2 regions of the Xanthomonas hyacinthi genome follow, and region 2 is predicted to be linked to the other one. Evidence: riboswitches for the same ligand, from Rfam matches in the RefSeq annotation. Region 2 holds a riboswitch; the other holds the start of a gene.
What was found. Region 2 has a riboswitch for cobalamin ahead of FZ025_RS09550 (ribonucleoside-diphosphate reductase subunit alpha). Riboswitches for the same ligand answer to the same signal wherever they lie in the genome.
Positions count from the first base shown of each region.

Region 1 (3,400 bases), 860 kb from region 2:
GCGGCCCGGCTGGTTGTACCAGCTGATGGTCTGGTAGTCGCGATCGAACACGTTGCTGGCCTTGGCCTGCAGCGTCCAGTCCGCCGTGAACGCGTATTCCACGCGCAGGTCCACGGTGCCGTAGCCGGCCAGGCGCAGGCTGTTGGCCGCGTCGTCGTAGCGGTGGCCGCTGCCGAAGGCGGTGACGCCGAGCTTGACCGGGCCGAAGCCGCGGTCCACGTCCAGCCGCGCGGTGTCCTGCGCGCGTCGCGCCAGCCAGTTGTCGCGGTTGGCGCCGTCGCTGCGGTTGCGCGGATCGGTGTGGCTGAGTTGCGCCGACAGTTCCCAGCCGGCCAGCGTCGCGTAGCCGGTCAGCTCGGCGCCGCGGATCCGCGCTTCGTCCACGTTGACCGGCAGGAAGCTGGCGGCATCGTAGGAGATCAGGTCGTCGACCCGGGTCTCGTAGACGTTGAACGTCCAGTTCCAGCTGTCGGCGTACTGCGCCACGCCCAGGTTGCCGCTCTTGGACTTCTCCGGCTTCAGTTGCGGATTGCCGGCGAACGGGTAGTACAGGTCGTTGAAGGTCGGCGCCTTGAAGCCGGTGCCGAGGCTGGCGGTGAGCTTGAAGCCGCCGTCCAGCGCCAGGCCCCAGCCCAGGCTGCCGGTGGTGTGCTGGCCGAACTGCTCGTTGTCGTCGCTGCGCACGCTGGCCTGCACCTGCTGCGCGCCGAAGCGGCCCTGGTACTCGGCGAACACGCCGGTGTTGTCGCGCTGGTCGACGTCGTAGGCGGTGCTGCCGGTGACTTCCTCGCGCTGCCAGTCGGCGCCGGCGCTGAGTAGCTGGCCTTCTGCCAGGCCGAAGTCGCCCTGCAGCGAGGCGCTGTCGCGGCGGCTGTCGAAGGTGCTGACGAAGCTGCGGGTGCTGCTGCCGGGCGCGTGGTAGTAGCTGTCGGCCTGGTCGGTGTTGCGGCCGAGCTGCGCGGCCAGGTGCACGCGCGCGGACGGGGTCCAGTCGAGCTTGCCGCCGAACACCTGCTGGGTGTTGTCGGCCTCGTTGCCGGCGAACAGCGCATCGCCGTCGTACTCGTTGCGGCTGTCGATGTTCAGCGCCTGGCCTTCGATGCGCAGGCTGTCGCTCAGCGCATAGCCGCCGCGCGCGCTGAGCGAGGTGTTGCGGTAGCCGTCGCGGTCCGGCTGGTCGACATAGCAGCCGGCGAACAGGCTGGCCGAGCCGTTGCAGGCGTTGATGCCGTCGGTCTTCTGGTAGCCGCCCTGCACCGACAGCCAGCCGCGTTCGCCGCGGTTGCTGAAGCCGGCGCTGGCCTCGCGCAGGCCGTGGCTGCCGGCGCCCAGGCTCAGGTTCTGCTGCAGGCCCTGGCCGCCGCGGCGGGTGAAGATCTGGATCACGCCGCCGATCGCATCGGAGCCGTACAGGCTCGAGCGCGGGCCGCGCACGATCTCGATGCGCTCGATCTGGCTCAGCGGCAGGTCCTGGAACGCGGCCAGGCCGGCGCTGGCCGAGCCGATGCGCACGCCGTCCACCAGCACCAGCACGTGGTCCGATTCGCTGCCGCGCAGGCTCAGCGTGGTCAGCTTGCCCAGCCCGCCCTGGTTGGACACGCCGATGCCGGCGCGGCCCTGCAGCAGCTGCGCCAGCGACGTCGCCTGGCTGCGCTCGATCTCGGCGCGGTCGATCACCTGCGCCGGGACCACGCTGTCCTCCACCGAGATCTGGGTGCGGGTGGCGGTGACCAGGACCTGGTCCAGGTCGGTGGCGGCATCGGCGGCGAGCGCCAGCGAGGGCAGGGACAGGGCGGACGCGATCGCGACCGAAAGCAGGCGGGACGACATGGGGCAACTCCGGCGCGCGGGCGCGCTGTGACGGCGGTGGAGTCGCGAACGGAAGGTGCAGGCGGACGGCGTCGGACGCGGCGCGGCACGCCGCGACGCCCTCCGCATCGCAACCAGTGGACTGCAAGGCCGGTCTCCGGGCTGGCGATCTGGGAGTCGGCACTCCCGGCTGCGACGCCTTCCCATGCCCAAGGCACAGTGGCGCAAGTCGTCAGCGCGGATCGCTTACCGTTGCGGGGGCAGCGCCGGCCTTGTCGCAAGACGCACCGGCTTCCCGTTTCAACCTGCAGGCCGGAGCCGGCAGGTCACCTTGAAGCGGCGCGATTGTACGCGATCGCCGCTGTTGCGCGCGGATCAGTCGTCGTCGCGCTCGCTGGCGTGGCCGTCGGCGTCGCGTTCGTGGTCGTGCTCGGCGTCGTGCGCATGGCCGCCGGAGGCGTCGTGCGCGTCCTCGGCATAGGGCGTGTCGCTGCGGTCGCCGTCGCGGTCGAAATGGGTGGTGGCCACCGGTCCGGCCACCGGCAGGCCGCGCTGCGCCGGCAGCTGCGCCGTTGCGGCTTCCAGTTCGCCGAGCAGTTGCGTGCGCCGCGCCTCGGGCAGTTCCTGCCAGTGGCAGCCGGTCAGCGCCCCTTCCAGCGAATACAGCAGGTTGAGGCTGGGCTTGAAGCCGGCGCGCTTGACCTTCAGGAACGCGGCCACCGCACCGGCCGCAGCCAGATCCTCCTGCGTGCGCAGGCCGACCTGACGCAGCCAGGCCGCGCTCTTGGGACCGATGTTGCGCAGTCTCTCGGTGCTCATCGCCGGCTCATCGCAGCGCGTCGACGAAGACCAGGGCGATCGCCTCCAGGCCGTGCTGGTCGTCGGCGTCGAAGCGCGCCAGGTCCGGGCTGTCCAGATCGAACACGCCGATCAGCTCGCCGTCGCGCAGCAGCGGCACCACCAGCTCCGAGCGCGAGGCCGCATCGCAGGCGATATGCCCGGGAAAGGCCTCCACGTCGTCGATGCGCTGGGTCTGGCCAGTGCTGGCGGCGGCGCCGCATACGCCCTTGTGCAGCGGGATGCGCACGCACGCGGGCAGGCCCTGGAACGGCCCGACCACCAGCTCCTTGCCGTCGTACAGGTAGAAGCCGACCCAGTTCAACCGCGGCAGCGCGTGGTACACCAGCGCCGCCAGGTTGGCGGCATTGGCGATGCGGTCGGGTTCGCCGCTGACCAGGGCGCGGGCCTGGGCGAGCAGCTGGGCGTACTGTTCCGGCCTGCTGCCGGTGAGCGTAGAGGAAGCGAACATCGCGCGAGTCTAGCAGCGGCCGATGGCGGCCTGTGCGCCGGCGCCCGGCCCCGGCTATCCTGCGCGCCCGCGCCGCATGCGCCGACCTCGAGGATCCTGCCACGATGCGCTTCCCCGCTTTCTACGTCACCGGCACCGATACCGGCATCGGCAAGACCGTGGCCAGCACCGCGCTGCTGCATGCGCTGCGCGCGCGCGGCCAGGCGGCGGTGGGCATGAAGCCGGTCGCCAGCGGCTGCGAGCGCAGCACGGACGGCTGGCGCAACGAGGATGCATTGGCGC
Region 1 covers NZ_CP043476.1:1,253,371-1,256,770, reverse strand. The annotation lists gene btuB (TonB-dependent vitamin B12 receptor) at 1-1,830, opposite strand, end outside; cobalamin riboswitch at 1,941-2,158, opposite strand; gene FZ025_RS05745 (TfoX/Sxy family protein) at 2,185-2,628, opposite strand; gene FZ025_RS05740 (GAF domain-containing protein) at 2,636-3,118, opposite strand; gene bioD (dethiobiotin synthase) at 3,223-3,400, shown strand, end outside.
Region 1: another riboswitch for cobalamin. It lies ahead of btuB (TonB-dependent vitamin B12 receptor); the one in region 2 lies ahead of FZ025_RS09550 (ribonucleoside-diphosphate reductase subunit alpha).

Region 2 (3,400 bases):
CCATCGAAAAATGCCCGTTGGGGCTGCGGACCTGGAGCGCGCAGCGCGGAAGGCGTGCTGCGGGGTGTGCTTGACCAGCCTTCGGCTGTGGTAAAGCGCTTCTTTTGGTTACTTTTCTTTGCACAAGCAAAGAAAAGTGACCCGCGCCAGCGGAAGCTGTTGCTCTTGCTTCAACGCTTCAACATTCCAGTGCCAAGACAACGGCAAAGGCAAAAGCTTTCGCCTTGCGGCGAGTCACTTTTCTTTGCTCGCGCAAAGAAAAGCAACCCAAAGAAAGCGCGCCCCGCCTCGCGCCCTCCGCGCTGCGCGCTCCGGGTCCGCGTCCATACCGGGGATTCGCGGAAGGGGCTTGTCCGCTACGCGGCCAAGTCCGGGGCATTCGCCTCACGGCGCCAGCCCGCCCGCCGGGGCGAAGCAGTGCTTCGCCTTTTTCCGGCGAGCCCTGCCCCTGCCGCGAACGGCGCACATCCTTGTGCGCCGCCCTTCGGGTTTTTCCCCACCATGGCCGCCGCTTCGGAAGGGAACCGGTAGGTCAAAGGCAACAGCCAGAGCAACAGCCAGAGCAACAGCAGCAGCAACAGCAACAGCAACAGCAACAGCAATGCCTCACGCGATGACGCTGACGACAGCGCCGACGGTGGCGGGCCGCATGTCATGGCGACAGCGATCGCATCGCCTTCGTCCCGAACCTTTTGTCGCACCCACAGCAGCGGCGGCATTGCTGTGCTGCAGATTGAGGTGGAACTGGGTCAATGTGATAGTGCGAAGACCATCACCTTTGTGTGCGCCATGCTCAGTTCCGCCTACAACGCCGATACCGTCGCCGCCTTCATCCAGGGCGCGCGCCGCCTGCTGGTGCTCACCGGCGCGGGCATGTCCGCCGAAAGCGGCGTGCCGACCTTCCGCGGCCAGGACGACAGCCTGTGGGCACGCTTCGATCCGCAGCAGTTGGCCACCGAGCAGGCATGGCGCGCGGACCCGGCGCTGGTCTGGGGCTGGTACCGCTGGCGCATGGCGATCGTCGCGCAGGCGCAGCCGCATGCCGGGCACCACGCGCTGGTGCGCCTGGCCGGGCTGAAGAGCACCACCCTGGCGACCCAGAACGTGGACGACCTGCACCAGCGCGCCGGCAGCGAGGTCGCCGCGCACGTGCACGGGCGGCTGTCGGCGTTGCGCTGTGGCGATTGCGGCCAGGCCTGGCATGGCTTGCTGCCGCCGATCGACGTGCAGGCGCCGACCCAGCGCCTGGCGCCGCCGCGGTGCGCGGCCTGCGGCGGCGCGGTGCGCCCGGGCGTGGTCTGGTTCGGCGAGGCGCTGCCGGCGGCCGACTGGGCGCGCGCCGAGAGCGCCGCCGATGCGGCCGACCTGGTGTTGGTGATCGGCAGTTCCGGCCTGGTGCATCCGACCGCCGGGCTGCCGCTGCGCGCCAAGGAGCGCGGCGCCTACGTGGTCGACATCAATCCCGAACCCAGCGGCCTGTCTTCGCGCGCCGACCTGCACTGGCGCGACAGCGCCGCGGTGGCCCTGCCGCTATTGCTGCAGCGCTGGCCGGCGGGCTGACGCCCGCGCCAGCGCCTCGCCGCGGCACTCGCGGCACACCGCCAGCGCCCGCGCCGCCGCCCCTGCGGCGTATGCGATACGGCCCGCGCAAGGCCCGCTCCGGCGCCCGCCGCAGGGGCTTGCGGCGCTGGCGCGGCAAACGGTTGCCCCGCTTGGGTTTTCGGTTTCATGACTACATTTAGCGTTGACGGCGCCCGGGTACCCCACTATCTTGTGGTGGTCGGTTCCAGCGGCCACCAGGCTGCGGGATCAAAAGGGAAGCCGGTGCGGCGCGCGAGCGCTCAGGCCGGCGCTGCCCCGCAGCGGTAATTGGGAACGAACCCGTCACCCGCACTGAGGCGCCCTGCCTTGGGAAGCGACGGGCTAGGACACCGGCCATCGGCCGTCGCCCATCAGCCCGAAGACCTGCCGACAGCCGCGCGATGCACACAGCGCGGCGCCGACCGTTGCATCTCCGGGGGGAGATGGTCGGTGAAGCGGTGACCGCCCGTAGGCCTTGCGCCTGCGCCGTCGCGGTCGCTGCGACACCGCGCCTGCACCCCGCTGATCCGGTCGGACCGCTGCCTGCGCGGGTCGGGCAGCCGGGTGCACCACGCTTGGAGACCTTCATGAGCCAGACCCACAGCCTGCCGGCCGCAGCCCCCCTCGACACCGCCGACGTCGAACCCACGCCTGCCGCCGCCGCCGCGCAGCCCGATGTGGCCGCCAGCGAGCCGAGCAACGACCAGCGCGCCGTGACCTGGATCGTCAAGGACGGCGGCAACCGCCGCATGGCCTTCGACCGCTCGCGCCTGCAGCGCACCCTGGACCGGATCCATGCCGAGTTCCCGCAGCTGGACGTGGCCGACTACGAGCGCAAGGCGTTCGCCTTCGTCGAGAAGAAGGAAAGCCTGTCGGCCGACGAGATGGTCGACTACCTGATCCGCGAGGCCGAGTCGCGCGTGGACATCGCCACGCCGGAGTGGGAGTACTTCGCCGCGCGCCTGTACCTGCACCGCCTGTACAAGCGCGCCAGCAAGAACCGCTTCTACGATGCCGGCGAGAAGTACGGCTCCTACGTCGGCCTGCAGGAAAGCCTGGCCGACCGCGGCGTGTATTCGATCGACATCCTCAAGAACTACTCCAAGGACGAGCTGGCCGAAGCCGGCAGGATGATCGACCCGGAGCGCGACAAGCTGTTCGCCTACAACGGCCTGTACCTGCTGGCCACGCGCTACCTGGCCACCGACAACTCGCGCAAGGTCTACGAACTGCCGCAGGAACGCTGGCTGACCATCGCGCTGTACCTGATGCAGGACGAGGGCAAGTCCGGCAAAGGCGGGCGCGAGCGCCGCATGCAACTGGTCGGCGAGGCCTACTGGGCGCTGTCCAACCTGTACATGACCGTGGCCACGCCGACCCTGGCCAACGCCGGCAAGATCGGCGGGCAGCTGTCGAGCTGCTTCATCGACACCGTCGACGACAGCCTGCAGGGCATCTACGACTCCAACACCGACGTGGCGCGCGTGTCCAAGCACGGCGGCGGCGTCGGCGCCTACCTGGGCTACGTGCGTTCGTCCGGCTCGGCGATCCGCGGGGTCAAGAACTCCAGCGGCGGCGTGGTGCCGTGGATCAAGCAGCTCAACAACACCGCGGTGTCGGTGGACCAGCTCGGCCAGCGCAAGGGCGCCATCGCCGTGTACCTGGACATCTGGCACCGCGACATCGAGGCGTTCCTGGACCTGCGCCTGAACAACGGCGACCAGCGCCTGCGCGCGCACGACGTGTTCACCGCGGTGTGCGTGCCGGACATCTTCATGGAAGCGGTGGAGCGCCGCGGCGAGTGGTACCTGTTCGACCC
Region 2 covers NZ_CP043476.1:2,112,482-2,115,881, reverse strand. The annotation lists gene FZ025_RS09560 (hypothetical protein) at 357-719, opposite strand; gene FZ025_RS09555 (SIR2 family NAD-dependent protein deacylase) at 790-1,560, shown strand; cobalamin riboswitch at 1,765-1,987, shown strand; gene FZ025_RS09550 (ribonucleoside-diphosphate reductase subunit alpha) at 2,040-3,400, shown strand, end outside.